Regions from separate parts of the Acidovorax cavernicola genome, predicted to be linked through region 3. Evidence: predicted binding sites of a transcription regulator. Region 3 holds the regulator's gene; each other region holds the start of a gene.

Region 1 (10,501 bases), on a different contig from region 3:
GGCATTCCGGTTCGCGACATGCTCGAAGTGCGCAACAAGATGAAGGCCAAGGAAGCGGCCGGCGGCAAGAAGACCTTGCTGCTGGGCCCGAACTGCCCCGGCCTGATCACGCCCGACGAAATCAAGATCGGCATCATGCCCGGCCACATCCACCGCAAGGGCCGCATCGGCGTGGTCTCGCGCTCGGGCACGCTGACGTACGAAGCCGTGGCTCAGCTGACGGAAATCGGCCTGGGCCAATCGTCGGCAGTCGGCATCGGCGGCGACCCGATCAACGGTCTGAAGCACATCGACGTGATGAAGGCCTTCAACGACGATCCGGACACCGATGCCGTCATCATGATCGGTGAAATCGGCGGCCCGGACGAGGCTGACGCAGCCCGCTGGTGCAAGGACAACATGAAGAAGCCGGTCGTCGGCTTCATCGCGGGTGTCACGGCCCCTCCCGGCAAGCGCATGGGCCACGCCGGCGCGCTGATCTCGGGCGGTGCCGACACGGCCGAAGCCAAGCTCGCCATCATGGAAGAGTGCGGCTTCACCGTGACGCGCAACTTCTCGGAGCTCGCAAAGCTGCTCAAGGGCAAGCTGTAAGAAGCACCCCTACCGCTGGCGGCGTTCCCGCCGCTCGCAATACCACGCAGAAATAAAAAAGCGCCCGCATTGAGTTGCGGGCGCTTTTTTCACTACAACACAGTGGGATCAGAGACATGGAATTTCTTCAAAGCACAGACTTCTGGATCGGTCTGATCAAGATCGTCTGGATCAACATCATCCTGTCGGGCGACAACGCCGTCGTGATCGCCATGGCGGCGCGATCGCTGCCGCCCGCGCAACAGAAAAAAGCCGTGCTGTTCGGCTCGGGCGCGGCCGTGGTGCTGCGCATCGTGCTGACGGTGGTGGCGGCCAAGCTGCTCGCGTTGCCCTACCTGCAGATCATCGGCGGCCTGCTGCTGCTGTGGATCGGCCTGCAACTGCTCGGCGAAGAGGACGAAGGCGAGGGCGAGTCCAAGGAGTACGGCAGCATGTTCGTCGCCGTGCGGACCATCCTGCTGGCCGACCTCGTGATGAGCCTGGACAACGTGATCGCCGTGGCCGCCGCCGCACAGGGCAGCATGGTGCTGCTGGTGTTGGGTCTGGCCATCAGCATCCCCTTGGTGATTTTCGGCAGCACGCTCATGATCAAGCTCATGGAACGTTTCCCGATCATCGTCATGCTGGGCGCCGCGCTGATCGGCTGGGTCGGCGGCGAGACCATCGTGAGCGACGTGTCGCTGCACGGCATGCTGGCGGCCAACCCCTGGATGCACTACGCGGGCGCCATTGCCGGCGTGGTGGTGGTCGTGGGTCTGGGCAAGCTTCTGCAACAGCGCGCGCGCGCTGCGGCACACTGATTTTCGAGAGTAGGCGCTGACAAACGATGGCGGGTGTTGGCGTTTCTCTTTTCTCCAGTCGACCGGCGCTGAGCTGGGAGTTCGCGGCGCTGACCGATGTCGGGCGCCTGCGCGCCCACAACGAGGACGCGGTGCACGTCGACCCGGCCCTCGGCTTGGCGCTGCTGGCCGACGGCATGGGCGGCTACAAGGGCGGTGAAGTGGCCAGCGCCATGGCCATTTCGCTGCTGCACGCGAGCTTCGGCCGCTGGTTTGCCCAGGCCGGCATGCAGGCACCCGCCCGCGTGGTCCGGCGTGCGCTGCAGGCGGCCACCGACGAGGCCAATGGCGCCATCCTCCAGGCCGGCGCCACCCACGAAGAGCTGCGGGGCATGGGCACGACCCTGGTGCTGGCGGCTTTCCGCCCGCAGCGCGTGGTGGTCGGCCACATCGGCGATTCGCGCTGCTATCGCCTGCGCAACAACAAGCTGGAGCAGCTCACCCGCGACCATTCGCTGCGCCAGCAGCAGCTCGACGCGGGAGTGATCACCGCCGAGGAAGCCCTGAACTCCCCCAACCGCAACCTCGTGACGCGGGCGGTCGGCGTGGAGGCGCAAGTCCTGCTGGAAATGCACGAGCACAGCGCCCGGGCGGGCGACCTCTACATGCTCTGTTCCGACGGGCTGAGCGAGATGGTGTCGGATGCGCAGCTTTTCACGCTTTTGAGTCGCGATCTGGGACTCAGAGAAAAGGCTTCACTTTTGGTTGCAATTTCAAACGACAATGGCGGCCGGGATAACATTTCCGTTGTTCTGGCCAAGGCGGGCGTCAGCGAAGCGACCCGCGGAGCCATGTAGCAGCCAAGCCGGGCGGCAGACCGTTTGCCCCGCCTGACGGTGCTGGATCTTTGCAAACGGGGAGTCGGCCATGCCGAAGATGATCATTTCGGTCGATGGCGTCGTCATCGGCCAAGTGGCGCTCGCCAAGAACCGCACGACGCTGGGCCGGCGCGCCTACAACGACATCGTGATCGACAATCTCGCCGTCAGCGGCGAGCATGCCGTGCTGCACATGAGCGGCGGCGAAGTCGAAATTGAAGATCTCAACAGCACCAACGGCACCTACGTCAATGCGCTGGCCATCCAGAAGCAGGCGCTCCAGGACAACGACGTCATCGAGGTCGGTGGCTGCCGCATTCATTTCCGGGCGCACAGCAATCTCATGGTCGGCCCCGGCTCCGTGCGGGCCTCGCTCTCCGAGTATTCCGCCCCGATGCCGCTCTCGTCGGCGCCCACCGAATCGGGCGCGCTGGTCGAACTGGGCGTGCCCATGCTGCGCGTGCTCTCGGGCACCAACGAAGGCCAGGACGTTCCACTGCAGAAGGTGGTCACCACCATCGGCAAGCCCGGCGTGGCCGTGGCCGTCGTCACCCGACGCCGGCAAGGTTACGTGGCTGCCACCGTCGTCGGCAGCGTCACGCTCAATGGCGTGCAATTGGGCGCGGAGGCTGTCGCGCTGCAGGAAGGCGACGTGTTCGAGCTCGGCGGCGCCACGCGCATGCAGTTCGTCCGGATCTGAGCCGCCCCAGGCGCCCGGCTCCACTCCCCGTTTTCTCGCCCTCCGGCATTCCTTGTCCGAAGTAGGCCGGCCATGAGCGCATTGCGGCGACATTGGCCGCGCATCGCCCTCACGCTGCTGCCGGTGTTGCTGGCACTGCTCCACGCCACCGGCGTCTGGCGGCTGGGCGTGATCCAGCATCTGGACCATCTGATCTACGACGCCCGCCTGCGGGCCACCATGCCGGGCACGCCCGACACGCGGGTCGTGATCGTCGATGTCGACGACGCCAGCCTGGCGCGCGAGGGCCAGTGGCCCTGGCCCCGCGACAAGATCGCCAGCCTCACGACGGAGTTGCTCGCCCGCCAGCACGCGGCCGTGCTGGGCTTCGACGTCATGTTTCTCGAGCCCGATCGCAGCTCCGGGCTCGGGCGCCTGAGGGAGATCGCAGCCGGCCCCTTGCGGGACGTGCCGGGCCTTGCCGCAGAGATCGACCAGCTCGCACCGACCCTCGACCACGATGCCACGCTGGCCCAGGCCCTGCGCGGCCAGCCCGTGGCGCTGGGTTACTACTTCACGCGCACCGAGCAGCCCAGCGCCAAGGGGCTGCTGCCGGCGACGCCGGCACTGCCACCCGACGCCTTTCCGGCCCATGCCGCCTTCGTCACGCTCTGGAACGGCTTCGGCGCCAGCCTGCCGGTGCTGGCGCGCGCGGCGCCGGTCGCGGGCTTCCTGAACACCCTGGTCGGTGACGATGGCGACGACGACGGCGTCATCCGCAGCGTGCCGCTGATCGCCCGCTACGAAGGCGAGCACGCGTCGCCCGGACACTACGAGTCGCTGGCGCTGGCCGTCTACCGGATCGCGAACGGCTCGCCGCCGGTGCGAACGGTGCTCGTGGCCGGCGACGGGAACTTCCCGCGCCTCCAGGCGCTGGTGCTGGGATCGTTGCGCATCCCGGTCGACCAGACCGCCAGCATGCAGGTGCCGTTCCGTGGCCCCGGCGGCCCGCGCGCGGGCTCGTTCCGCTATGTGGCGGCCGCCGACGTGCTCGAAGGGCGACTGGCGCCCGGCGAGCTCAAGGGCAAGATCGTGCTGCTCGGCGCCACCGCGCCCGGCCTGCAGGACCTGCGCGCCACCCCGGTCGGCGCGGCGTTCCCGGGCGTCGAAGTGCACGCCAACATCGTCTCGGGCCTGCTCGACCAGCGCCTGCTGGCCGTGCCCGACTACGCGCCGGGCTACGAAGTGCTCACCGTGCTGGCGGCCGGACTCCTGCTGGCGTTCGGGCTGTCACTGCTGTCGGCATCGCGCGCCGTGCTGCTCGGGGCGGGCGTGGTCGCCGCGCTGGTCGGACTGAACACCTGGCTCTACATCGGCCACAACCTCGTGCTCCCGCTGGCGTCGGCGCTCGTCATGGTGGCGCTGGCCTTCGCGCTCAACATGAGCTGGGGCTACTTCGTCGAATCGCGCGCGCGGCGCGGGCTCGTGCGGCTCTTCGGCACCTACGTGCCGCCGCAGCTGGTCGACGAAATGCTCGTGCGCCCCGGCCGCTACAGCATGCGCGCCGAGAGCAAGGAAATGACCGTGATGTTCTGCGACATGCGCGGCTTCACGCGGTTGTCCGAGCAGATGACGCCGGCCGAGCTGCAAGCCTTCCTGAACACCGTCTTCAGCCAGCTGACCGAAGTGATCAGCGCCAACCGCGGCACAGTCGACAAATACATGGGCGATTGCGTCATGGCCTTCTGGGGCGCGCCGATGGATGCGCCCGACCACGCCGCGCTCGCCGTGCAGGCCGCACTCGACATGGCGAACGTCGTGCAGGACATCAACGCCCTTCACCGCGCCAACGGACGCCCCGAGATCAGCGTGGGCATCGGCCTCAATAGCGGCCTCATGAGCGTCGGCGACATGGGCTCCACGGCACGCCGCAGCTATACCGTGGTCGGCGACGCGGTCAATCTCGCCTCCCGCCTGGAGGGCTTGAGCGGACACTACGGTGTCGAGATCGTGGCCAGCGGCGCGACGCGCGAGGCCGCGCCCGGTTTCGCGTGGCAGGAGCTCGACAGCGTGCGCGTCAAGGGCAAGGCCCAGGCCGTTGCCGTCTACACCCCGCTCACGCCCGAAGCCGCTGCGGCGGCGCAGCAAGACGGGATGCTCGCGCGTTGGGGCCAGGTGCTGGCCGCCTACCGACAGCAGGATTGGGCGCTGGGCCGGAACTTGCTGGCTCCGCTGCTCGCGGGGGATGCCAAAAAAGTCCTTTACCAGCTTTATGCGCAGCGTTTAGCCTCGATGGCGCTACGCCCGCAAGACCCGGACTGGGACGGCTCCACCCGGTTCGACACCAAATGACGACACACGCATACAAGGGGTCTTCCACAATGCAGGTTCGCGTGCTGGGTTGCTCTGGCGCCATTGCCAAAGACTGCCGGACCACCTCGTTCCTGGTCGATGCGGACCTGCTCGTCGATGCGGGCACGGGTGTCGGCGACCTCACGCTCGACGAAATGGCCGGCATCGACGACGTGGTGCTCACCCACTCGCACCTCGATCACATCGCCGCCCTGCCCCTGATGCTCGACGCCGTCGGCAGCCGCCGCACCCGGCCGCTGCGCGTGCATGCTCTCGCGGCCACCATCAACGCGCTGCGCGCGCATGTGTTCAACAACGTCATATGGCCGAACTTCGAGCGCATTCCCAGCCCGGAATTGCCCTTCGTGAGCTTCCACGAGATCGCCGTCGGCCAGCGTCTCGAACTCGGCGATGCACCCAAGCTCATCGAGGTGCTCCCGGCCGTCCACACCGTGCCAGCCTGCGGCTTCGCCATCCGCCGGGCCGAAGGCGGCGCCCATTGGGTCTTCAGCGGCGACACCGAACGCAACCCGCCCTTCTGGGAGCGCGTCAACGCGATCGACGTGGCGATGCTGGTCATCGAAACCGCCTTCAGCACCCGCGAGGAGGCCCTGGCCGAACGCAGCCTGCACCTGTCGCCCGTCGCGCTCGCGCAAGAGCTGGCGCACATCGATCCGGGGAAGCAGTACCCGATCTACATCACCCACACCAAGCCGGCGGAGACCGAGGAAATCATGAGCCAGATCGAGATGCTGGCCGGCCGGGAGGTGGCGGGGCTGGCGCAGCGGGACATCCGCTGGCTCAAGGCGGATGGGGTGCTGACCTTCTGACCGTGCCCGGCCGGGCATGACAAATTTGTCGACACATTTGGCATCTGAGTGCGAGTTGTGTCACATCATGTAACCATCTTGTGACCAAAGACGGCCTGATCGAGGGCTGCAGGGTGGGGAAGCCGGGTGGCACGGATGCTGCGGAAGGTCCTGCGCTCCGGGCTGGTTCCCGGGCTTTACAAACCAACCTGGAGTTAATTGAATGAACCGTCGTTCTATCGCACGCAATGTGCAAAAGGGTTTCACCCTGATTGAATTGATGATCGTTGTGGCGATCATTGGTATCTTGGCTGCAATCGCGATCCCGCAGTACTCGGACTACACGTCGCGTACACGAGCAGCTGGCGCTGCGGCTGAAATGACGGCCTTTAAGCAAGCCTTTGCAGTTTGCATGTCCGAACAGGGCAATGTGCTCGCCAACTGCGTCACGCTGGGCTCCAATGGAATCCCCAATACGCCGACTGCGACGACCAAGAACGTCACGGCTGCAGTCACGATCACCGCTGCAACTGGCGCGATTAACACCACCACGGGTGCTACCGATGCTGGCGGCGTGGCATTGACTTACATTCTGACCCCGACCATTCCCGCCGCCGGCCAGCCCACCATGGTCTTTACCCAATCTGGAACGGTTTGCAATGCGTCGCGAGGCCTGAAGCCGGGTCAAGGCGACTGCCCGTAATTTCAGTTTGCGACTGGATCGGCCGCCTTCGGGCGGCTTTTTTTGCGTCTCCCCCCGCATCTCACAGGCCCGAAGAGTTAGGTAGTCCTATCGCCTTGCATGGCCATGATTGAGCGCCGCGTTGTCCTGAAGCCTGTATCTATCGACACCATCTTGGGCGGCTGGCGGATCTTCCTGGATTGAATCGACGACTACGCACCTCGTCGCATGCGGGCAAAATTTGACGTGAGGGGAGCGATAGAGCGCATCTTCAAGGCATTGAAAGCGACGTGTTGTCGAACACTACTTCCACTCGCAGCCGTGACTTGACTGCTCGGCCATCGATCTCACCGGGAGAAAACTCCGCGGCGATGAAGGCTTCGCGTGCGGCCTGCTCGAAAGCTGGGGGAAGTGTCGGCTCCTCGGCGTCAACGCGCTCCACGTGGCCTTGCTCATCGATGAAGAGCGAAAGAATGCCAACAAGTCGATCTCCCACCAGTTCGCCGGGCGGAGGTTCGAGCACGATAGCCGTTAAGGCAATCGGTGGCCTCGACAGCTGACTGCGGGGCATGTAGTTGTCGACCTCTGCCTCTGTTGTGGTCGAGGCGGGGGGCGTAGGCGGCTCGCTTGTCGACGGTTCTTCTTTGAGGATTGGCGCACGCCCAGATGCATGAGGCGCTCCTAGCGTTCGCAGGGAGGCATGGGCTACCAAAAGTGGTGATGGAGAAGCATGGGCGAGGACCGTTCGCACTTGCATGTAGGCAATAGCACTTCCAACTGCAGTGCTCGCCGTGTGCTTTGGAACGGCGGGTGAGGTGCGCATCGAAAGCACAGCGGCGTGAAGCGCTAGAGAGAGCACTGCGCTCGCACAAAGTATGTATCGCATCTTTGCCTGGCCCGACGCATGCCTGGCCAGGACCGCTTTCATCGCAGATCAGTCCACCAGCTCGCGCCAGGAGGTCCGATGCACACTGCCGGAGCCGGAGGACGTTGCCACCGGCGGCGTTTCAACCACGTTGTCGCCATTGCTCTTCTGATAAATGATGCGGGCGTTGCCGTTGCTGTCCTGCACCCATGTCATGCCCATGATCAACCCGTCCGTGCTCCAGAGTCCTCCAGCCGGGTTGGTGGTGACTACGCCGCCATTGGCCACGTTGAGGTAATAGCGCCAAGCCGTGCCGCCCGATGCACAGGCATCGCCGTTCGGAATTGCAGTGGCAACCGACAGGGTGCTGTATTGCAGGCCTAGGTTCGTGTTCACGCGTTCACGTGAATGCGGCAGATCGATCCACCATCCTCCCTTGGTCGACCAGTTGACCGCCGTGTTGGATACAGAGGCTGCCGTGGCCGTTGCCACAGGGCCATTCAAGGTGAATGTCTGCCTGACGAAATTCGCGGTATCGGCGCGCACGTCGCTCCATCCGGTGGCGGTCAGCGTGTCTCTCACCGCATAGATGCTTTGCTGCGTCGAGTCCGTGATGTCGCTTGCACCGAGGTAGCGACCTGTCGCGACCACGACCACTGGGCGGCCTGAAATCTCGACGGTTTCCGGTTTGGTGGTGATGGGCTGGGGCGTCGAGGCGTCGACCTGGAACTTGGCGAGTCGCATCGCTGCCCGGTTGGGTAGCAGGAGCGCGTCAATATCGAAACGCCAGAGGTTGCCTTGCAGATCTCCGCCATAGAAGCGCTTGGCGGTGTTGTCACTGGCGCTTTCGATCCAGGCGTTGATCTTTGCCAAACCGCTCGGATCCGTGTTGCTGCCGTCACTGGTGGCGATGTCCAGTAGCAGGGCGCCGGTATTGGCATTCAACACGTAGAGATGACCCTTGCCATCGGCGTTGTTGTAGCCAGAGGCGAAGGCAACGATCCAGGTGCCATCGCTGCGCTTGGCAATCACCGGGTTGCCGAAGCTGAGCCCCAGGTTGGTGTTGGTGAACTCCCAAAGAGCCTTCGGATCGTTGGGGTCTGTGATATCGAGTGCGTAGTAGCCGCGTCCGCCGCTGTTGAGGCCGCCAACGACGATGGTCTTCCAGGTGGTTCCGACCTTGATGTCGCCCATGACTGGAGCTCCGTCCACGGAGTATTGGTGCTTCGACCCATAGCTCGTGTCGGCCATCTTGTAGAGGTTGGGCATGACTGCACTCGGAACATACGCCCAGAGTTCGGTGCCGCCCGTGTCGTTGGTGGCGGCTGAGAAGGCGTGCAGCATGCCGTCGTTCGACCCCACATACACCACCGGCGTGCGCGTTGCCTGCGCCGCGACGAAATCGGCGTAGCCCGAGTCGGCGTACCGGAACGGGGGCTTCCCGACATAAACTGGGGCGCCGTTGATGATGTCACCCAGCAAATGATCGCGCTTGCGATAGAGCGCGGCGATGTCGGTGTTGGACGCATCGACGCTGGCCGATTCGTGGGTTCGTACGCCGCGCAGGTAGTTGACCAGGTTGGTGCCGTTGTTGGCCACGGTCTTGTTGCTGGACGACAGCTGCGAGCATTGCGCCGCGACGAGTGTCTGGCCGCAAAAATTGTCGAAGTAAGCCTTTTGCGCGGCACTCAGATTCCCGTACTCGAAGCTCTGGAGGGCCGAGCCGTCGCTGAAGTAGATCCTGCGAGACGACGCGGCCTTCGCGTCGAGTTTGGCTTGCGCCGACCACGTAGCGGTAGTCGCAATGACACCTGTAGAGCCATTGATCGAAAAGGCCTGGAGATCGCCGGTCCACAACTGCGTGGTGTAGCTGGCTCGGAAGACGAGGTTGTTGTCGCCGGCCACCAGCTGGAGCGAACTGGTTGAAGCGGTCGCGCCCGAGCCGGCCACCTGCTGCACCGAGGTAACGACGCCATTGATGGCCTCGCTCAGCGCACCGGCATCGAGTGCCGAATAGTACTGGCCGCGGCCATTGACGGCAGCGTGCCACAGATCGTCGACGTTGGTGGCATTGCCACCTTCGCCGTTGTTCAGATCCGTGCCCTCTGGCACAGGCCAGGTCAAAGCGCCGCTGGTCAGGTCGACGTAGGTGCCGGCGGTCTGGGTCAGGTAGTTCTTGTCATAAGGCAGCGTGCCACTCACGCCAAGTCCGATCGTGAACGAATTCATGTGCTGCCATGCGGCCCTGTCGTTACCAATCGGGCGCACGATGTTGCTGCAAACATCTTGACTGCTACCCGAGCTGCTCGAGGTGCAATTGCCGAGCGCACTGGTGCGCAGGTCCGTTGCAAAGTAGTACTGGGCAACGTCGGCCAGTGTGTTGCCGGTACCTCCAGATGTGGACGGCGTTTGAGTGGGTGTGCCTGCAACAGGAGGCTGGCGAACCGTTGTCGAGTTGGATGTGATTGCTGGTGTGGACCATGCACCCCAAGCCAGTGCGACTGGATTCGAATAGTCCGGTTGGCCATTGCCTGGAGCAGTCTGGTAAGTAGGATTCGCTGCGGTTCCATCCGTGAAGCTGCTGTTGACGGTAGGAGGGCCGTTGCCAGTGAACGTCTCTGTTGGCGTCGCGGTGTTGATCCAGGTGGAGGTGGTGCGCGAGCCGATGCTTCGGGATGTCTCGACGCCATCGGTGGTCACTACCGTCTCGGTGTAGGACTCAGTCGCGGATTGCGGCGTTGTACGGGTCCGGGTTTGTGTCTCGGTGTAGCGCTGATTGGTGCGCGTAGTGACGAGATATTTACCCTTGTTCGGATTGTTGGTCTTGGGTGTTGAAGAAACGGTGACTGAGGTGCGCGTCCAATCC
Region 2 (10,501 bases), on a different contig from region 3:
CGAGCGACCACGCCCCCGTGGTGCTCGAACTCGGCCCGGGCGCCTGACGGCCATGAAGACGCCGGTCGCCGCACGCCTGGCCCGTTCCGCTGCGATCGCCGCCGCAGCGCTGGCCCTGACTGCCTGCTCGGTCCTCAAGCCAGGCGGCGGATCGGAAAGCGGCACGGGTGCGGCCTCGCCCAGCAGTCCAACCGCCGCCGAGGGCGGCAGCCGCGACATCCCGACCGTGCGGCTGATCACCGCGCAGACGCCCGCGATCCGCACCTACCGCAAGACCGGCGCGCGCCACATCTACAAGGCCTACGCCAACCGCATCTACAAGGGCAAGATCCCGCCGCTGGTGTATGCCGTGGTGGTGGTCGAGACCGACATCGACGCGAACGGCAAGGTCAACAACGTGACCTTCAGCCGCGTGCCCAGCCATGCACCCGAAGTGCCGCCGATGATCGCGGAACTGATCAAGGCCACCTCGCCCCTGCCGAGCCCGGGCAAGCTGGGCGGCCACACCTATGTCGACACCTGGCTCTGGGACAAGAGCGGCAAGTTCCAGCTGGATTCACTCACGCTCGGCCAACGCAGCCGATAACCTGGCACACCCCCAGGCTGCGCGCACTTCGTGTCGCTACGCCAACCCCCTTGCAGGGGGCGATACCGGCGGCCCGGCAAAGCCGGTTCCGCGGTATCTCTGGAAGGACGCTCTGCTTGCTGGCGGGCGGCGTAAAAAAAGGCCCTGGGAAGGCCTTTTCATTCGATACCGAGTTCCTGGATTTTCCGGGTGATGGTGTTTCGCCCGATGCCCAGCTTCTGGGCCGCCTCGATGCGCCGGCCCCGCGTGTTGGCCAGCGCGGTGAGGATCAGCCGCGATTCGAAGCGGCGCGTGAGCACATCCCACACGTCGGTGCGGCCTGCGGCGAGCAAGGCCTGCGCTTCGGCTTCGAGGCCGCTTTCCCAGGCACTGGCGCCGACCGATGCGCTGGACACCGTCTCCGGTGCAACGGCGGCAACCGGCATGGAAGCAGCGTCGTGTGCGACAGCCGCAGGGGCGATTGCGACGGCCTGCGCGGGCGCAGCGGTCTCTGCGACCACGGCATGTCCTTCCGCCCCACCGCCCGTCATCACTTCGGGTGGCAGGTCCTTGGATTCGATCAGCTGCGCGGGCGCCATCACGGTCAGCCAGTGGCAGATGTTCTCGAGCTGGCGCACGTTGCCCGGGAAGTTGAAGGCTGCGAGCCTGGCGAGCGCGGCGTCGGAGATGCGCTTGGGCTCGACACCCAGCTGGCGCGCGCTCTGTTGCAGGAAGTGGCGCGTGAGCGCGGGCACGTCCTCGCCGCGTTCGCGCAGCGCCGGCAGGCGCAGGCGGATCACGTTGAGGCGGTGGAACAGGTCTTCGCGGAAACCGCCCTGCTTCACGCGCTGCTCCAGGTCCTGGTGGGTGGCCGCGATCACGCGCACATTGGCCTTGACCGAGTTGTGGCCGCCCACGCGGTAGAAATGGCCGTCGCTGAGCACACGCAAGAGGCGCGTCTGCAGGTCGAAGGGCATGTCGCCGATTTCGTCGAGGAACAGCGTGCCGCCCTCGGCCTGCTCGAAGCGCCCACGGCGCATGGTCTGCGCGCCGGTGAAGGCGCCGCGCTCGTGACCGAAGAGTTCGCTCTCGAGCAGGTCCTTGGGAATGGCGGCGGTGTTGATCGCCACGAAGGGGCCGCTGGCGCGCGGCGAATGCTTGTGCAGCGCGCGCGCCACCAGCTCCTTGCCCGAGCCGGATTCGCCGGTGATGAGCACCGTGACGTTGCTCTGCGAGAGCCGGCCGATCGCGCGGAACACGTCCTGCATCGCGGGCGCCTGGCCGAGCATCTCGGGGGCGGCGGCCATGCGTTCTTCGGACACCTCTTCGCGCTGGCTTTCGTCGACGGCGCGGCGGATCAGCTCCACGGCGCGCGGCAGGTCGAAGGGCTTGGGCAGGTACTCGAAGGCGCCGCCCTGGAAGGCCGAGACCGCGCTGTCGAGGTCGGAGAACGCGGTCATGATGATGACCGGCAGGCCGGGGTGTTTCGCCTTGATCTTGTCGAGCAAATCGAGCCCCGAGCCGCCCGGCATGCGGATGTCGCTCACCAGGACCTGCGGGCCCTGCTGCTCGTCACCCTCGGCCTGTTCGAGCGCGGCCAGCACTTCGCGTGTGTTCGTGAAGCTGCGCGTGGGCAGGTCTTCGCGCAGCAGCGCCTTCTCGAGCACGAAGCGTATCGATTGGTCGTCATCAACTATCCAGATCGGCTTCATGCATCTCCTCTGTTGCCGGGGCTGCGCTAGGGCAGCGGAATCAATATCTTGAAATCGGTTCGGCCCGGGACGCTGTCGCACTCGATCACGCCGTGATGCTGCTGCACGAAAGTCTGTGCAAGCGTCAACCCCAGCCCGGTCCCGCCTTCCCTGCCCGAAACGAGCGGATAGAAGATGCGGTCCTTGATCGTGTCCGGCACACCCGGTCCATTGTCGATGACATGCAATTCCAGTGCCAATCGATACCACTGCTTATTGAAGATCACTTGTCGGGCCACGCGGGTCTTGAAAGTGATCTGCGCATCGCCCGCCGCGCGGCGCTCGGCCAGGGCCTGCGCCGCGTTGTGCGCGATGTTGAGGGTGGCCTGGATGAGCTGCTCGCGGTCGCCGCGGAACTCGGGAATGGAAACGTCGAAGTCGCGCTCGATGTGCAGGTCGCGCGGAAACTCCGCCAGGATGACCGAGCGCACGCGCTCGCAGACCTCGTGGATGTTCACGTCGCCCACCACGTGCGGGCGCCGGTGCGGCGCCAGCAGCCGGTCGACGAGCGTCTGCAGCCGGTCGGCCTCGTGGATGATGACCTGGGTGTACTCGATGAGGTCGCGCGACTCGACCTCCATCTGCAGCAACTGCGCCGCGCCGCGGATGCCGCCCAGCGGGTTCTTGATCTCGTGGGCGAGGTTGCGGATGAGTTCCTTGTTGGCCTGCGCCTGGTCGATGAGGCGCTCCTCGCGATCCTGGCGCACCTGCTGCTCCAGCGGCGACATCTCGATGATGAGTTCGCCCTTCTTGTCGCCGTGCGCGAGCGTGACCTGCACGGGCATCAGCTCGTGGTTGACGCGGCGCAGGAAGGCCTCGTAGCGCAGCGTGGCGAAGTCGTTGCTGCTGGCGCCATCGAGGGCGGTGCGCAGCACCTGCGGCTCATGGAAACAGGCGCCGAACTGCGAGCCTTCGAGCGTGCGTCGCGAAGTGCCCAATGCATCTTCGAGACCCGCATTGGCAAACAGCACCGAGCCGTCGCGGTTGACCACCGCGATCAGCGTGGACAGCAGGTCGAAGGACTGAAAGCGCGGATTGGCGCCAGCCGCCTTCTTCCCGAACACCATGGATTGCGCGCCTCTTACTGCGCTTGCGGCTTGGCCGGCAGGCGGCCGATTTCGCGGCGGATGCCGGCGATGTCACTCTCGTTGCGCGCGAGTTCGGCCTTCATCTCGGCCACGCGGTCGAGGTACTTCTGGTAGTTGCGGCCTTCGCTGCCCTGCTTCTCGGGCTCGCCGTTGTTGTATTCCTTCTTGAGCTCGGTCTGGCGCGCCTCGGCCTTGCGCAGCTCGGCCTCGAGCACCGAACGCGCCTCGCCGTCGCGGGCGCGCTGGTCGACGCCTTCGACGCGCGGGCTGCCCGCCGGCGCACGAGCGGCAGACCCGCCCGAGCCCGACGACGCGCTGCCACCACCGCCCGAGGGCTTCGTGCCCTGCACGACGGTGACGTTGCCGCCTTCCATGATCTTGCAGCCCTTTTGCTGGGCCACGGTCGCGTTGTTGGTGTACTCGTTGCCACAACGCCAGACGCGCTCCTGCGCGAGTGCCGGGACAGCGGCGGCGACGGAGGCAGCGGCCAGGAAAATCAGGGAAGCAGTCTTCATTGGAGTCCGGTGAGGGCGCGACAAACGCGCATTTTGATGCAATTCGAGCCCCCTCAGATCAGGATGTTCCGCACCAAGGAAAAAGGACGGCCGGGGCCGTCCTTTCGTCTTACTCATCAGGCTCGCTCCCTTCGCGAAACACCGAGGAACCGGCTTTGCCGGGCCTCCGGTGTTGCCCCCGGCGGGGGTTGGCGAAGCGACACGAAGTGCGCGCAGCCTGGGGGCGAGCTTCTTACAGCGAGTAGTACATGTCGAACTCGACCGGATGGGTCGCCATGCGGAAGCGGGTGACTTCCTGCATCTTGAGGTCGATGTACGCGTCGATGTACGAGTCGGTGAACACGCCGCCCTTGGTCAGGAACGCACGGTCCTTGTCCAGGTTTTCGAGGGCCTGGTCCAGGCTGTGGCAGACGGTCGGGATCAGCGCGTCTTCTTCCGGCGGCAGGTGGTACAGGTCCTTGCTGGCGGCTTCGCCCGGATGGATCTTGTTTTCCACGCCGTCCAGGCCGGCCATGAGCAGCGCGGCAAAGCCCAGGTACGGGTTCATCAGCGGATCGGGGAAGCGCGCTTCGACGCGGCGGCCCTTGGGGTTGGCCACGAACGGGATGCGGATCGAGGCCGAGCGGTTCTTGGCCGAGTAGGCCAGCTTCACCGGAGCTTCGAAGCCGGGGACCAGGCGCTTGTAGCTGTTGGTGCCGGGGTTCGTGATGGCGTTCAGGGCGCGGGCGTGCTTGATGATGCCGCCGATGTAGTGCAGCGCGAAGTCCGACAGGCCTGCATAGCCGTCGCCGGCGAACAGGTTCTTGCCGTCCTTCCAGACCGACTGGTGCACGTGCATGCCGGAGCCGTTGTCGCCGACGATGGGCTTGGGCATGAAGGTGGCGGTCTTGCCGTAGGCGTGGGCCACGTTGTGGATCACGTACTTCTGCAGCTGGACCCAGTCGGCGCGCTGGACCAGCGTGCTGAACTTGGTGCCGATTTCGAGCTGGCCGGCGTTGGCCACTTCATGGTGATGCACTTCGACCGGGATGCCCAGCGATTCGAGCACCAGGCACATTTCCGAGCGCATGTCCTGGAAGCTGTCGACCGGGGGAACCGGGAAGTAGCCGCCCTTGACCGCCGGACGGTGGCCGCTGTTGCCGTGCTCGAACTCCTTGTCGGTGTTCCACGAGGCTTCTTCGGATTCGATCTTCACGAAGCAGCCCGACATGTCGTTCTTCCAGCGCACGCCGTCGAACACGAAGAATTCGGGTTCCGGACCGAAGTAGGCGGTGTCGCCCAGGCCGGAAGCCTTCATGTACGCCTCGGCGCGCTTGGCGAGCGAACGCGGGTCGCGCTCGTAGGCCTTGCCGTCGGCCGGATCGATCACGTCGCAGGTCAGGATCAGCGTCGTTTCTTCGAAGAACGGGTCGATGTTGGCGGTGTTGGGGTCGGGCATGAGCTGCATGTCCGAGGCTTCGATGCCCTTCCAACCGGCGATGGACGAACCGTCGAACGCGTGGCCCGAGGTGAATTTGTCTTCATCGAAGTGCGACACAGGCACGGTCACGTGCTGTTCCTTGCCGCGGGTGTCGGTGAAGCGCAGGTCGACGAACTTGACCTCGTTTTCCTTGACGAGCTTGAGTACATCGGCGACGGTCTTTGCCATCAGTTTCTCCTGAGTTGGATGGGTGGTTGGAAATACGGGAGGGGAGGATGCAGTTTCTGTGCCATTGTCGCCCCGCCGGATGAGGCCCGGGTGACGGCCAGAAGGCTGCCGGGAAGGGAAATAATCACCAAATTGGTGCAATTCAAATTAACGCACCAATTCGGGGCCAAGCCTCGCATCAAAGCTGTGCAAGCCTTCGATCAGCTGGCCATAGGCGGCATCGAGCCGGTCGGGGTCGCCCTTGACGCCCAGCTCGATGTGGCGGCCGTACTGGGGGTGATCCACGCTGGGGAGGCTGAATACCTTGATGCCGGCATGGGCCTGCTCGATGGCCTGCATCAGCGGCGTGAGGGTGGCTTCCATCGCACCGAAAACGATCACGGACTTCTCGGCGATGGCGTTTCGGGTGAAAAGATCGGTGTAGCGGGTGTCGAGCACCGACTCGATCATCGGCCAGGCCATGACCGGGAAACCCGGCACGAAATGGACGTGCTCGACGCTGAACCCCGGGATCTTGTTGTACGGGTTGCGGATGATCGACGCGCCCTGCGGGAACACGCCCATGTTGAGCCGGTGGATGTTGTCGGGCCGGTCGGGCTCGTAGGGCACGCCCTGCTCCGCGGCCGTGTCCTGCATGCGCTCGCGGATCAGCGCCTCGGCCTCGGGGTGCAGCGCCAGCGGCACGCGCAGGGCCTGGGCGGCGCATTGGCGGGTGTGGTCGTCGGGCGTGGCGCCGATGCCGCCGGTCGAGAACACGATGTCGCCCGAGGCAAAGGCCCGCATGAGGGCGGCGGTGATGCGCGTGGGCTCGTCGCCCACGTACTCCGCCCAGCCCAGTTGCAGGCCGCGCGCGGCCAGCAGCTCGATGACCTTGGCCATGTGCTTGTCGGCCCGCTTGCCGGAAAGGATCTCGTCGCCGACGACGATGAGACCGAATGCGCGTGTCATGGTGAACCCCATTGAGAGAGAGCGGCCTTGTTGGCCTCGGCGGCTTCGGCCGCCTCCAGCGCCGGCACGTCGCCGCCACCGGCCGCGGCCTGCAGCGCCGCGCGCTGGGCGCGCAACTGGGCCAGGGCGTCGAGGCAGTAGTGCGCGAACCAGAGCGCGGAGAAGGCGAAGACCAGCGTGTAGATCCAGATGGCGATCGGCACCAGCACGAAGAAGGCGGCGGCGAACAGCAGGCCCGAGGCCCACACGATGCTCGGCGCGGCGCCCAGGTAGCCGCACAGCACGCCGATGCACAGCAGCGGCAGCCGGTGGGCGCGCAGCAGCGCGGCGCGTTCCTCGGGGCTGGCGTGCTCGGCCAGCGCGTCGAAGCTCATCACCCGGTAGGTCAGCCAGCCCCAGATCAGCGGCGGCAGGATCAGCACCAGCGGCGGAATGAGCCACAGCGGCATCGACACCACCAGGGCCACCATCGCCAGCACGGTGGCGCCGAGCGAGCGAACCACGCTGCCGAAGAAGGAAGCGCCCTTCTTCTGTTCGAGCGTCGGAAAGCGCCGCTCGGCCACGAGCTTGGTGAGCGCCGGCGCCATGAAGCCCGCCACGATCAGCAGCGACAGCACCACGATCAGCGGGGTGACGGCGAACACCACCACCAGCGGTGCCAGCGCGGCCGTGACGTCACTCGAGAAGAGGCGCCCGATCCAGGCCCAGAAGCTGGACAGCAGCGGCCAGGCCTCGAGGGCCTCGCGCGTCCAGACCACGGCCGCGTCCCAGTAGAAGTAACCGAGCCCCGCGGCCAGCAGCACCATGAGCGCCAGCGGCAGGAGCGACAGCACGATCACGCGCGGGAGCATGCAATAGGCCACCGCGCGCCAGAAGGAGTCGAGGAGCAGGCGCATGAGGCGTCGAGGATAGCGCAAGGCCCCGGCCCGCCAGCCGTAAGACCTCTGCCCGGGTCAAGCGCGGCCGAACAGCCGCTTCAGGCCCAGCCACTGCTGCGACCAGAAGCCCTGGCCGTAGTCGCGCGGCCGGCCGTCGGCGCCGGGCTCGACCTGGTCGCGGATGCCGGTCGGGTCGTAGCGGTTCTCGAAGTTGGCGGTGCGAAAGAGCATGTCCCACCAGGGCAGCAGCACGCCGAAGTTGTGGCCGCCGAGCGTGCTGCGGCCATGCGACTCATGCCCGAGCCCGATGCTGTGGTGCAGCCGGTGAAAACGCGGGCTGACCCACAGCCGTTCGCCGATCGCCCCGAAGCTCAGCCGCAGGTTGGCGTGCTGCAGGCTCTCGCTGAGCTGGGTGAAGGCCACCACGGCGATGAACTGGCCCGGCGCCACGCCGATCAGCTGCGCCACGATGACGATGAGCGTGTCGTGGATGACGTCGTCCAGCAGGTGGTTGCGGTCGTCGCTCCACATCGTCATCTGGCGCTGCGAGTGGTGCAGCGAATGCAGGCTCCACCACCAGTTGAACTGGTGCTGCCCGCGATGGATCCAGTAGCCGACAAAGTCGAGCACCACGAGGTAGATGGCAAAGGCCACCCACGGCACGTCGGTCACGCCGGGCCACACCTCGTCCAGGTGGAAGGTGCCCCACCCTGCCATGCGCAGGCTGCCCAGCAGGTCGTCGAACACAGGCTGCAGCGTGAAGAACAGCGCCAGCCGGAACAGGCCGAGCCGGTGGATCAGCGTGTAGAGCACGTCGATGCGGATCGCGCGGCGGTCGGTCACGGGCTCGACCGCGCGCCAGCGCTGCAGCGGGCCGATCACGGCCAGCAGCACGAGGATCTGGACCACGCCGACCAGCAGCCAGCCGGTGGCGTCGAAGGCGTCCTCGGCCCAGCCGCCCAGGCCGATGGCGTACACCAGCGGCTGCACGGCGGTCTCGAAGAGCCAGCCCTGCATGGCAGAAAAAACGTCGGTCAACCAATCGATCACGGCGAAAACTCAGGATTCAAGGGTGGGAAGCGATCCAGGCGCGGTAGTCCGGATGCTGTCGCAGGGTACGGAAGCAGAAGCCCTTGGCCTTCAGGCCGACGATCAGGGGTTCGAGGTTGGCTGGCGCCCACGGGTCCTTGCGCGACCAGATGCCCAGGTGCGCCAGCAGGATGTCACCGGAGCGGATGCTCCCGAGCGCCTGGGCCAGCAGCTTCTGGTTGCTGAAAGTCTCGCTCGGCAGCTCGTCACCCAGGAAGCCGGCGGGCGACCAGCCCACGTGCGCGTAGCCGCAGTCCTTGGCAACCGCCAGCAGCGCTGGCGATGTCTTGCCGCCCGGCGCGCGGAACAGCGGCAGCGGCTTCTTGCCGGTGATGGCGGCCAGCCGGTCAGACGACTTGCGGATGTCGGCGCAGTAGTCGGCCGCGCGCCAGACCGATTCCTTGCCGGTCTGCGGCCCAGCGGACGGCTTGATGCGAAAGCTGGGCGGCGTGCCCTTGACGTCGCCGCGCCAGTAGGCGTGGTCGTAGGTGTGCGAGGCGAACTCGTGGCCTTCGGCCGCCCTGGCCTTCCACCACGGCGCCCAGTGGTCGTCCAGGCTGTCGCCGTCGGTCTGGGTGCGCTCGGCGGCGGCAAAGAAGGTGACACGCACGTCCTGGCGCTTGAGCACGTCGGCCACCAGCGGCGCGATGCCCATGTGGCCGGTGTCCAGCGTCAGGTAGACGGGTTTCTCGCAGGTGGCACCCGCGGCTTCCTGTGCTCCTGCCGCCGGCAGGGTGGCGCAGGCCAGCGCCGCAACGGCGCAGGCGACACCGCCAAAACGAACCCCGCGCACGAACTCAGATCCGCTTCGCATGGTCGAGCGTCCAGACGCCGTGCGGCGAGCGGCCGACGTTGACCTGCCGCACGACCTTCTGGCTCGCGAGATCGACCACCGTGAGCTTCTTGGCCCAGCGCGAGGTCACGTACAGCGTCTTGCCGTCGGCCGAGACGTCCATGCAGTCGGGGCCGCCCGGCACGTTGTAGGTGGCGACCACCTTCAGCGTGGTCAGGTCGATGCGGCTGATGGTGTTGGCCACCCGGTTGCTCACGAACACGGTCTTGCCGTCGCCGGCCGAGCGAAAGGCGTGTGCGCCCTTGCCGGTGGGGATCTTGCCGACCAGCTTGGGCTGGGCGCCGGCCACGTCGAACACCTGCACGCCGTCGCTGCCGGTCAGGCCCACGAGCAGCGTCTTGTCGTTGTGGGCGCCGAAGATGTCGGCCGGCATGGCGCCGGTGGCCATGCGCCAGCGGATGGTCTGCGTCGGCAGGTCGACCGCGATCAGCTCGTCGCTGTCCTGCATGGTGACGTAGGCCACCGTGCTGGTGTTGTCGATCCAGATGTGGCTGGGCGTCTTGCCGGTGGCGATGCGCTTGACCAGCTTCAGGTCCTTGCCGTCCCAGCGGTACACGTCGACGTGGTTCAGGCGGTTGGCCGCCGTGACGAACCACTTCATGTCGCGCGAGAACTGCAGCTGGTACGGATCGATGATCCCGTACACCACGCGCTGCACCTCGCCCGTGCGCGGGTCCAGGAAGGTCAGCGAATCGCCCGCCGAATTGGCCACGATGACCGACTTCTCGTCGGGCGTCATGTAGATGTGGTGCGGCTCCTTGCCGGTGGAAATGCGCTGCTTCTCGGTCCAGTCGACCGGGTTGATCACGCTCACGCTGGCGTCCAGCGAATTGAGCACGAAAACCGGTGGAGGGGTCGGCGGCGCCGCCGCGGCTGGGAGGGTGACCAGGGCTGTCAGGCAGGACAGCAGGAAGGCCGCGATGCGGCCGTTCGGGCGGGCAGGGAGTCGCAAGGGAAGGTTCCGGGAGAGATTTAACAATCTTAACGGTCGATCCCGACGAACAGCTGACTGCCGGCGCCCCGGAACGTGTGTTTCGCCCGGGTCAGTTGACCTATGTCAACCAGCTTTGGGCACCGGCGCCCGCAACTGGGCCACCTGCTCGGCCGTGAGCCAGCGCCACTGCCCCGGCGCCAGATCGTCCGGCAGCGCCAGGCCGCCGATGCGC
Region 3 (10,501 bases):
ATCCCCGAGGGCTACCCCGACTACGTGCTGCACACCATGGTGCGCGTCATGAAGGGCGGCGAGGAGGTCAAGATCAGCAAGCGCGCCGGCAGCTACGTCACGCTGCGCGACCTGATCGAGTGGACCAGCACCGACGCCGTGCGCTTCTTCCTGCTCAGCCGCAAGCCCGACACCGAGTACACCTTCGACGTCGACCTCGCGGTAACGAAGAACAACGACAACCCCGTGTACTACGTGCAGTACGCCCACGCGCGCATCTGTTCGGTGCTCGCGGCCTGGGGCGGCGACGTGGCCGCGCTCAAGGCGGTCGACCTGTCGCCGCTGGACAGCCCGGCGGCCCAGGCGCTGATGCTGCTGCTGGCCAAGTACCCGGCCATGCTGACGGCCGCGGCGAAGGATTTCGCCCCGCACGACGTGACTTTCTACCTGCGCGAACTCGCCGCCAGCTACCACAGCTACTACGATGCCGAGCGCATCCTGGTGGACGACGAACCGGTCAAGCTGGCGCGTCTCGCACTCGTCGCGGCGGCCGCGCAGGTGCTGCACAATGGCCTCGCGATCCTCGGCGTCAGTGCGCCGAGCAAGATGTGAATCACCCTCCGAACATGAAGAAGACAAGCAGACAAAGCGGCAACATCGTCATCGGGCTGATCATCGGCCTGGTGCTCGGTCTGGGCGTTGCCCTGGGCATCGCGGTCTACGTCACCAAGGTGCCGATCCCGTTCGTCAACAAGACGCAACGCGGCGGTGCCGAGCAGGACGAGGCCGAGGCCCGCAAGAACCGCGACTGGGACCCGAACGCACCGCTGGCCGGCAAGGCCGGCGCGCCCAAGCCGGCCGCCACGCCGCCGGCGGCCACGGCCACCGGCCCGGTGAACCCGATCACCGGTGCTCCGGTCACCGTGGCACCCGGCACGCCGCCTGTCGCCACCCCGCCGGTCACCGCGCCCGCTCCCGTGGTGGTGGCGCCCAAGCCGGCGCGTCCCGCACCGGTGCCGGCCGAAGCCAACGCGCTGCCGCCGTCGAACGATCCGCTGGGCGACCTCGCTCGCGCCCGCTCGGGCGGCAGCACGACCACCGCGTCTGCGGCACCAAGCCACACGGCCGCCGCACCGTCGCCGTCGGGCGCCGATCCCTTCATGTACTTCGTGCAGGCCGGCGCCTTCCGCACCACCGACGACGCAGAGGCGCAGCGCGCCAAGCTGTCGCTCATGGGCGTCGAGGCCAAGGTCACCGAGCGCGAGCAGGCGGGCCGCACGGTCTACCGCGTGCGCGCCGGCCCGTTCAACAAGAAGGACGACGCCGACCGGCTCAAGGAACGGCTCGACGGTGGCGGTCTCGAATCGGCGCTGGTGCGCGTCCAGCGCTGAGCGGCACCTTTTCTTCATCCACAGCCCTTAAGCTTCGCCCGCGCGGCATTTGCCGCACTCTGTCCATTCCAGCGCCCCGGGCGCGCCGCCAGCAGGGAACTCCCCGCGGCGCGCCGGCTCTGTCTGCGGTACCTACAGGAGAACCCTTTCAATGAAACGTCGTGACTTTTCGCTGGCCGCCACTTCGATCGGGCTGCTTTCGCTGGCCGCCGCTCCGGCGCACGCCCAACGTGCTCCCAAGGCCGGCACCGATTTCCTCGTGCTCGACAAGCGCGTGCCGGTCGATGCACCCGCTGGCAAGGTCGAGGTGGTCGAGTTCTTCTCGTACAACTGCCCGCATTGCAACGACTTCGAGCCCTCGCTCGAAGCCTGGGTCAAGGCCGCCCCGAAGGACATGGCGTTCCGCCGCATCCCGGTGCCCTTCGTGGGCAACGACGTCGAGGCCAAGCAGCGCCTGTACTTCACGCTCGAGGCCATGGGCAAGCTCGACGAGTACCACCCGAAGGTCTTCGCCGCGATCCACGCGCAGCGCCAGAACCTGACCGGCGAAGCCAACATCCAGGCCTGGGCCGAGCGTGCCGGCCTCGACGGTGCCAAGTTCAAGGAAACCTTTGCGTCCTTCGGCGTCGCCAGCAAGGCCCGCCGCGCGTCGCAGCAGACCGAGGCCTACAAGGTGGCCGGCGTGCCGGCCCTGGCCGTGGCGGGCCGCTGGTACGTGGACGGCGAAACGGCAGGCAGCATGGCCAAGGTGCTGCAGGTCGCGACCTTCCTGATCGGTGAAGCCAAGAAGGGCTGATCGACCCGACAGCCCCGGTTCGGGGTCGAATGCAAGGCCCGCTTCGGCGGGCTTTTTCATTGGCGGCGGTGGGCAATCGCCATCCCACGCATACAATGTTTCAGAGCAAGTTTCGTGCCTTTATGACATTGCCCTCCATCCCCACATTCCCCACCCTTCGTCGCCTCGGCCGCCTGGCCTTCGGTGCGCTGTTGCTGGCCGGTGCTGCTTCGGGCGCCTTGGCGGAAACCGCCGACCGCACCAAGCCGATGAACATCGAGTCCGATTCGATGCGCTACGACGACCTCAAACAGACCAGCGTGTTCACCGGCAATGTGCTGGTCACGAAGGGCACGATCATCATCCGCGGTGCGCGGCTGGACGTGCGCCAGGACGCCGAGGGCTACCAGTACGGCGTGGTCACGGCGGCGCCCGGCAAGCTGGCCTACTACAAGCAGAAGCGCAACGCCGGCGACGAGTGGATCGAGGGCGAGTCGGAAGTCATCGAGTACGACAGCCGCGCCGACAACGTCAAGTTCATCCGCCGCGCGGTCATGCGTCGGCTGATCGGTGCCACGCCCAACGACGAGAGCAGCGGCGCGTTGATCGTCTACGACCAGAGCAACGACACCTACACCGTCAACGGTTCCCTCGTGCCGCCGAACGCCGGCGTCGCGGCGCCGGGCGGCGGTGGTCGCGTCAAGGCCATCCTCACGCCGAAGGCCGCGGCAGCCCCCGCAGCGGGCGGCTCGGTACCGGCGGCCGGCGGCAAGAAGCCCGCGGCCCCGGCACCCACTCCCGCGCCCGGCACCGGGCTGCGCTCGACGACCACGTTGAGCGGCCCCGAAGGGGAAGGGCGCAAGTGATCGAAACCGCAGGAACCCAGACCGCCGACGGCATCCCGGGCAGCCGCCTCGTCGCGCGCGGCCTCAAGAAGAGCTACGGCAGCCGCACGGTCGTCAAGGACGTCTCGCTCGACGTGCAGAAGGGCGAGGTCGTCGGACTGCTCGGCCCCAACGGCGCGGGCAAGACCACCTCGTTCTACATGATCGTCGGGCTGGTGCGCGCCGACGCCGGCGAGATCACCATCGACGGCGAGCCCATCGCCCACATGCCGATCCACCGCCGCGCGCGCATGGGCCTGAGCTACCTGCCGCAGGAAGCATCGATCTTCCGCAAGCTCACGGTCGAGGAAAACGTGCGCGCCGTGCTCGAGCTGCAGCGCGAGCCCGATGCCAACGGCCGCCTGGTGCCGCTGACCAAGCAGCACACCGAAGAGCGCCTGGCCGACCTGCTGGCCGACCTGCGCGTGGACCACCTGCGCGACTCGCCCGCGCTCGCACTGTCGGGCGGCGAGCGCCGCCGCGTCGAGATCGCGCGCGCGCTGGCCACCCAGCCGCGCTTCATCCTGCTGGACGAGCCCTTTGCCGGCATCGACCCGATCGCCGTGATCGAGATCCAGCGGATCATCAGTTTCCTGAAAGAGCGCGGCATCGGCGTGCTCATCACCGACCACAACGTGCGTGAGACGCTGGGCATCTGCGATCACGCGTTCATCATCAGCGACGGGCACGTGCTGGCACAAGGCACACCCTCGGAGATCGTCGACAACGCCGAGGTACGCAGGGTGTACTTGGGCGAACATTTCCGCATGTAAGGGCGGGGTCGGTTCCCATGAAGCAAGGGCTGTCCCTTCGCGTCTCGCAGCATCTCGCGCTGACGCCACAGCTGCAGCAGTCCATTCGCCTGCTCCAACTCTCCACGCTCGAACTGAGCCAGGAGGTGGAGCAGATGCTGGACGAGAACCCGTTCCTCGAACGCACCGCGGAAGAAGCGGCGCGCGAAGAGTTCGGGCTGGACACGGCCGATGCGCCGGTGCCGCGCGACGACGCGGGCGAGGGTGAGGCCGACTTCGCGCCGTCCGCCGCCAGCACGACGACCACTTCGAGCGAGACCACCTCGACCCCCGACACCGATGGCCCCGCCGCCGAGATCGCCGAGCGCGAGCCCGACTGGGAAGGCGACGGCACCGTCGACATGGCGCCCGACGACAGCGAGTGGGGCAGTGATGCGCCCGCGCGCCAGAACAACCTCGGCGACGACGAACGCGCCGATGCCACCGAACTCGCGCGCAGCCAGGAGTCGCTGCAGTCGTTCCTGCACCGCCAGGCGCTGACCCTGCGGCTGAACGAGAGCGACAGCGCGGCGCTGCGATTCCTGATCGAATCGCTCAACGACGACGGCTATCTTGAAGACTCGCTGCCCGCATTGGCCTCGGGCCTGGCGGGCGACGACAACGACGAGTTCGACGACCTCGTGCATCACTTCCAGGTGGCGCTGGGCCTGCTGCAGAGCCTGGAGCCGGCCGGCGTGGGCGCGCGCGACCTCGGCGAATGCCTGAGCATCCAGCTGAAGGCGCTCGCCAGCGAAGACGAGACCGAGGCCGAAGCGCTCGTGCGCAAGACCGCCATCGCGATCTGCAAGCAGCCCATGGAGCTGCTCGCGCGGCGCGACTTCAAGCGACTGGCCACGCTCACGCGCACGAACGAAGACCTGGTGCGCTCGGCGCTGCAGATCATTGCGCGGCTCGAGCCCAAGCCGGGGCGCCGCTTTGTCGACGTCGAACGCAACATCGTCATTCCCGACGTGATCGTCACCAAGACCGGGCGCGGCACCCACGTGAAGTTCCGCGTCATGCTGAACCCCGAGGTCATGCCGCGTCTGCGCGTGCACGACATCTACGCCGGTGCGCTCAAGTCGCACAAGGGCGAAGGCAGCCAGGCGCTGTCGCAGCGGCTGCAGGAGGCGCGCTGGTTCATCAAGAACATCCAGCAGCGCTTCGACACCATCCTGCGCGTGAGCAACGCCATCGTCGAGCGCCAGAAGAGCTACTTCGTGCACGGCGAGCTGGCCATGCGCCCGCTGGTGCTGCGCGAGATCGCCGACGAGCTGGGCCTGCACGAATCGACCATCTCGCGCGTGACCACCGCCAAGTACATGGCCACGCCCTTCGGCACGGTCGAGCTCAAGTACTTCTTCGGTTCGGCGCTGGGCACCGAGACCGGCGGCAATGCGTCGAGCACCGCGGTGCGTGCGCTGATCAAGCAGTTCGTGGGATCCGAGAGCATCAAGAAGCCGCTGTCCGACAGCCAGATCTCCGAGATGCTGAAGGAGCAGGGCATCGAGTGCGCGCGCCGCACCGTGGCCAAGTACCGCGAGGCGCTGCGCATCGCGCCGGCAAACCTGCGCAAGGCGCTCTAGAAGCCCGACGATGACGACGAGTCGCCTGCTGTCTCGTTGTGGGCATTGGGCTTTGGTCATGGTGGCGGTGCTGCTGTTCGCCGGCTGCGCCACGCTGCCCGACGAGGCCCCGCGCCCGCCCACCAAGGCCATGGCCGTCTCGGCCGACACCGCGCTCGGCAAGATCGCGCTGGCCTCGCAGCCCGACCCCGACCCCGACCTCAGCGGCTTTCGCCTCATGCCTGGCGGCGACTTCGCCTTCGACACGCGCCTGCAACTGGCGCGCCGCGCGCAGCGCACGCTCGACGTGCAGTACTACCAGATCGAGAACGACGAAACCGGCCGCTACCTGCTGCGCACCCTGCGCGACGCGGCCCAGCGCGGCGTGCGCGTGCGCCTGCTGATGGACGACCTGTACACGTCCGGCGAAGACGAACTGCTGCTCGGCCTGGCCGCCACGCCGAACGTGGAGCTGCGCCTGTTCAACCCGTTCCCGGCCGGGCGCGGCAGCCTGCTCAAGCGCTTTGCCGCGTCACTGTTCGACTTCAGCCGCGTCAACCGCCGCATGCACAACAAGCTGTTCATCGCCGATGGTGCGATGGCGGTGGCGGGCGGCCGGAACATCGGCAACCAGTACTTCACGCGCACCGCGGGCGCGAACTTCATCGACCTCGACACCTTCGTCACGGGCGCACTGATTCCGCGCCTGGGTGTGCTGTTCGACCAGTACTGGAACAGCCCGCACGTGCGCCCGATCGGCTCGGTCGTGCGCACCGACCTGCCGCGCGAGGAGCTGCAGCGTCGCTTCGACGTCGCCACCGGCCCCGACACCACGCCTCCGCCGCCGAAGCCGGCGCCCAACGATCTGCTGGGCTACAGCCCCGTGGCCGACGACCTCGACGCCGGCAAGCTCGGCCTGATCTGGACCACCGCCGAGGCGTACGCCGATTCGCCTGATCGTGTGATCGGCAAGACGGCCTCCTACGGCGGCGTGCCGCTGCTCGACGTCGACAGCGTGCGCTACAACGTGGTCGAGCAGATGCGCCGCGCGGGCAGCGAAGTGACGCTGGTCTCGCCCTACCTGATCCCCGGCGCTTCGGGGCTGGAGGTGATGCGCGAGATCCGCGGGCGCAACGTGAAGATCAGCGTGGTCACCAATTCGCTCGCCGCCACCGACGAGCCGCTGGTCCACACCGCCTACCGCCGCTACCGCGCCGACATGCTCGCGCTGGGCGCCGAGATGCACGAGCTGAGTTCCGCGCGCACGCGGCGCAGCGTGAGGCTGGGATTGTTCGGCACGTCGGTGGGGCGGCTGCACGCCAAGTCGGCGGTGATCGACCAGCGCATCCTGTTCGTCGGCTCGATGAATTTCGATCCGCGCTCGGAGATCCACAACACCGAGATCGGCCTGTTCATCCGCAGCCCCGAGATGGCGCAGCAGACCCTGAAGCTGATCGACGTGCTCAAGCAGCAGGGCGCCTACCGGCTGCGTTTTGCCGAGGGCGGCGATGCAGGCGCAGGGGGAGCAAGTGGTTCGCGGCGCATCGAGTGGGTCAGCGAGGAAGGCGGCAGGACCACCGTGTTGCACGAAGAGCCCGACTCGGGCTTCTGGGATCGCACCATGCTCGAACTGCTGGCACCTCTCACGCCGGAGAGCCTGCTGTAGCGGTTGCTGCCGTGCTGTGCGCTCAGGCGCCGCGTGCCGCTGACCACACCAGGCGCAGGCCCAAGAGGCCCATCACGCCGCCGGCCGCGCGGTCGATCCAGGTCTTGTAGCGCAGGTAGGCCGCGCGTGGCGCGGCCGAGGACAGCGCCAGCGCGACGATTGCGTACCAGCCCGTCTCGATGCAGAAGATCACCGCCGGCACCGCGAGCGCCAGCACCAGCGGCACCTCGCGCGGCAGGAAGGCCGCGAAGATGCTCGCGTACACCACCGCCGTCTTCGGGTTGCTGACCTGCGTGGCCAGGCCGAGCAGGAAGGTGCGCCCGCTGCGGCCTTGCTTGCGAGGCGAGGCTTCGGTGTCGGGCGTCATCGCGAGCGGCTGCCGTGCGCCGCGCCAGATGCGAAAGCCCAGGTAGATCAGGTAGGCGCCGCCGAGGCCCTTGATCGCGAGGTACAGCCCCGGCACCGCGAGGAACGCCGCCTGAAGCCCGGCCAGCGCCGCGATCGAGAACGCCAGCCCGCCGGCGCCCATGCCCAGGGCCGCGGCCAGTCCGTCGCTGCGCGAGGCCACGGCCGTGCGCGCCACCATCACGAAACTCGGGCCCGGGCTCATCGCGCCGACCGCCATCGCGCCGGCGATGCCGAGCAGGGAAAGCGTGGTGTCCATCATGGCGTGGTTCCTTGCGTCGTCATTGCTGCACGTTCACGGCTTCGACCTGCACCAGCAGCTTCACCTTGTTCTCGAAGCCGAAGTTCAGGCCCCAGGTGATGCCCCAGTCGCTGCGCTGCACCGTGGTCTCGAAGTCGCCGCCGCAGACCTGGCGGTTGATGAGCGGGTTCATGTAGCAGTTGAAGCGCACGGCCTTCAGCGTCACCGGCTTGGTCTGGCCCATGAGCGTGAGCGTGCCGGGCACGTCGGTCACCTTGTCGCCGCTGAAGTCGATGCGGTCGGCCACGAAGCGGCCGGTGGGGAAGGCGGCGACGTTGAAGAAGTCCTTGCTCTGCACGTGGCGGTTGAGCAGGTCGACGCCGGTGTTGATGGAGCTGATGTCCATCGTGATGTCGACCTTGCCGCTGGCGCCCGTGCCGTCGATCTGCACCGAGCCGTCCTTGGTGCTGAAGCGGCCGCGGTTGGTGGTGGTGCCGTAGTGGCCCATCTCGTACATCACGAAGGTGTGGGTGGGGTCGATCACGTAGCTGGCGTTCTTGACCGGACCGCCCGAAGGCTTGGCGGCCACCGCGGGCGCCGTGTATTCCTGGGCCGTCGCGAGCGACACGGACGCGGCCGCGAGCACCGTGGCGAAGAAGAGCTTGTTCATGGCGGGGGAGGCAGAAAGCATGAAAGAAAAAACCTGGAGAGGATCGTCGTCAGAGCGGCCCGAAGCCCGCGAGCGTCAGCTTGAAGCGCACCTGCACCTCGTTGCCGACCACCGAGGTGTCGGTCCATTCGCCGTCGCCCACCTTGTAGTCGAGCCGCTGGATCGTGAGCGTGCCCGTGGCCACGGCATACGCGCCGCTTGAAGGCGATGGCGCGATGCTCACCGGCACCGTCACGGGTTTGGTGGTGCCCTTGATGGTGAGCTTGCCGGCCATCTCGAAGCGGCCGTCGCCCAGTGCCTTGATGGCGTTCGAGCGGAAGCTGGCCTGCGGGAAATGCGCGGTGTCGAACCAGGTGGGCTTGGGCAGCTCGGCATCGCTCATCGGCACGCCGAAGCCGGCGCTGGCCGTGTCGATCTGCAGCACGACCGAGCCGCCCTCTGGCTTCTTCGGATCGAAGGCGACCTGCGCGTCGAAGCGCTTGAAGCTGCCTTCCACCGGTACGCCCATCTGCTTGCTGACGAAGACGATCTGGCTCTTGTCGGGCACCAGCTTCGCGGTGGCCGGCTGGGGTTCGGCCGCGACGTGCAGTGCGAGGCCCAGGAGGGCGGCGCCCCACAAAAAAAGACGGGACAGGCGGCGCGTCGTCATCCGACAGATTCCTTGCGTGGCGCGGGCCACATGCGTTGCAACAGACCGTCGCGGTCGATCCAGTGGTGCTTGAGTGCCGCCGCCACGTGCAGCAGCGTGACACCGGCCAGCAGGAAGGCGCTGCGCTGGTGCAGCGGCTTGAGCACGGCCTCGGCGAATTCCTTGTCGACCGGCACCAGGTCGGGCAGCGGCAGCACGCCGAACCACACGACCGGCACGCCCATGCCCGTGCTGTAAGCCCAGCCGAACAACGGGACCGCGAAGAACAGCAGGTACATCAGCACATGGCTGACGCGGTAGGCGGCCGTCTGCCAGGGCGGCATGACCGCCTTCACGCGCGCGGGCAGCGGCGGCGGGCGGTGCGTGAGTCGCCACAGCAGGCGCAGCGCCGACAGCAGCAGGATGGTGATGCCGGCCCACTTGTGCCAGCTGTAGAGCTTCAGGCGGTGCGGCGAGAAGGGCAGGCCCGTCATGTAGAGCCCGACGCCGAGCGAGCCGACGATCATCGCCGCGAGCAGCCAATGCAGTGCGATGGCGACCCGCCCGTAGCGGGGCTCGCGCAGGGCGGCGGCGCCAATGGACGGGGCGGAAGATGGTTCGACGGGCATCGGGCAGGAGCGGCGGCGGCCTGTGCGCGGAGCATAGCTCGGAAGCGATGACACCGCAGCGGCGCCGGGCCCGCAGGCCGCGCGCTACGACGCCTGCGTCTGCTGGGCCCGCAGCAGCACGCGCCGCAGATCGTCCGGCTGCACCGGCTTGCGCAGCGCGTGCCAGCCGCGCGCCGCGGCCAGCTGCTGCGTGGCTTCGGTGATGTCGGCCGAGATCAGCGCGATCGTCAGCGTGGGCTTGCGCTGCGCCAGCCGCTCGGCCAGCGCGATGCCGTTGAACGCACCGGGCAGGCGGATGTCGCACAGCGCCGCGTCGATCGCGTCCAGGTCGGCCAGCGCCAGCGCTTCGGCGGCGCTCGCATAGATGCGCGGCGCCAGTTGCCAGTGCCGCAGCAGCGCCGAGAGACTGTCGGCCACGACGATGTTGTCTTCGACCACCAGCACGGCCAGACCGGGGCGCAGCACGGCGTCTGCGTCGGGCGCCGCCATGGCCACGGACGGTGCAGGCCCCGGCACGGTGGCCGCACCGGGGCGCGCCGCCGGCAGCTCGAAGCTGAAGACCGAGCCCCTGCCCGGCGCCGAGCGCAGCGCGACCTCGATGCCCAGCTGCCCGGCCAGCCGCCGCACGATCGCCAATCCCAGGCCGTGGCCGTGCTGCAGGTTGCGCTCCACGTTGCCGACCTGCTCGAAGTCGTCGAACACACGCGCCTGTGATTCGGCCGCGATGCCGATGCCGCTGTCGCGCACCTCGACACGCCACGCGCGCCCGGTGGCCGCGGCGGGGCGCCGGCGCGCCCGCACCGCCAGCATCACGCGGCCGCGCGGCGTGAACTTGAGGGCGTTGTCCAGCAGGTTGGAGAGCACGCGGCGCAGCGCG

The links. The regulator sigma-54, encoded in region 3, starts transcription at its own class of promoters, with help from an activator protein. The targets are predictions, from matches to a motif close to TGGCANGNAANCTGCTTT.
Region 1: the regulator sigma-54 is predicted to act here: its motif matches at 6,237-6,254, upstream of D3H34_RS34915 (pilin).
Region 2: the regulator sigma-54 is predicted to act here: its motif matches at 5,614-5,631, upstream of glnA (type I glutamate--ammonia ligase).

What each region holds. Positions count from the first base shown of each region.
Region 1 covers NZ_QXMN01000012.1:36,880-47,380, reverse strand. Annotated here, with positions in the region: gene sucD (succinate--CoA ligase subunit alpha) at 1-591, shown strand, start outside; gene D3H34_RS12240 (TerC family protein) at 708-1,391, shown strand; gene D3H34_RS12235 (Stp1/IreP family PP2C-type Ser/Thr phosphatase) at 1,418-2,227, shown strand; gene D3H34_RS12230 (FHA domain-containing protein) at 2,298-2,948, shown strand; gene D3H34_RS12225 (CHASE2 domain-containing protein) at 3,021-5,279, shown strand; gene D3H34_RS12220 (MBL fold metallo-hydrolase) at 5,309-6,109, shown strand; gene D3H34_RS34915 (pilin) at 6,312-6,791, shown strand; gene D3H34_RS34245 (energy transducer TonB) at 7,042-7,341, opposite strand; gene D3H34_RS12205 (pilus assembly protein) at 7,705-10,501, opposite strand, start outside.
Region 2 covers NZ_QXMN01000034.1:19,730-30,230, forward strand. Annotated here, with positions in the region: gene xth (exodeoxyribonuclease III) at 1-47, shown strand, start outside; gene D3H34_RS22785 (hypothetical protein) at 53-586, shown strand; gene ntrC (nitrogen regulation protein NR(I)) at 745-2,277, opposite strand; gene glnL (nitrogen regulation protein NR(II)) at 2,304-3,383, opposite strand; gene D3H34_RS22805 (hypothetical protein) at 3,398-3,919, opposite strand; gene glnA (type I glutamate--ammonia ligase) at 4,152-5,567, opposite strand; gene D3H34_RS22815 (competence/damage-inducible protein A) at 5,715-6,515, opposite strand; gene D3H34_RS22820 (EI24 domain-containing protein) at 6,512-7,411, opposite strand; gene D3H34_RS22825 (sterol desaturase family protein) at 7,469-8,443, opposite strand; gene D3H34_RS22830 (polysaccharide deacetylase family protein) at 8,460-9,296, opposite strand; gene D3H34_RS22835 (YncE family protein) at 9,280-10,287, opposite strand; gene D3H34_RS22840 (pseudouridine synthase) at 10,393-10,501, opposite strand, start outside.
Region 3 covers NZ_QXMN01000014.1:38,405-48,905, reverse strand. Annotated here, with positions in the region: gene argS (arginine--tRNA ligase) at 1-591, shown strand, start outside; gene D3H34_RS13450 (SPOR domain-containing protein) at 606-1,370, shown strand; gene D3H34_RS13445 (thiol:disulfide interchange protein DsbA/DsbL) at 1,522-2,166, shown strand; gene lptA (lipopolysaccharide transport periplasmic protein LptA) at 2,289-3,011, shown strand; gene lptB (LPS export ABC transporter ATP-binding protein) at 3,008-3,802, shown strand; gene rpoN (RNA polymerase factor sigma-54) at 3,820-5,406, shown strand; gene D3H34_RS13425 (phospholipase D family protein) at 5,417-7,051, shown strand; gene D3H34_RS13420 (LysE family translocator) at 7,074-7,718, opposite strand; gene D3H34_RS13415 (YceI family protein) at 7,738-8,367, opposite strand; gene D3H34_RS13410 (YceI family protein) at 8,417-9,016, opposite strand; gene D3H34_RS13405 (cytochrome b) at 9,013-9,624, opposite strand; gene D3H34_RS13400 (ATP-binding response regulator) at 9,709-10,501, opposite strand, start outside.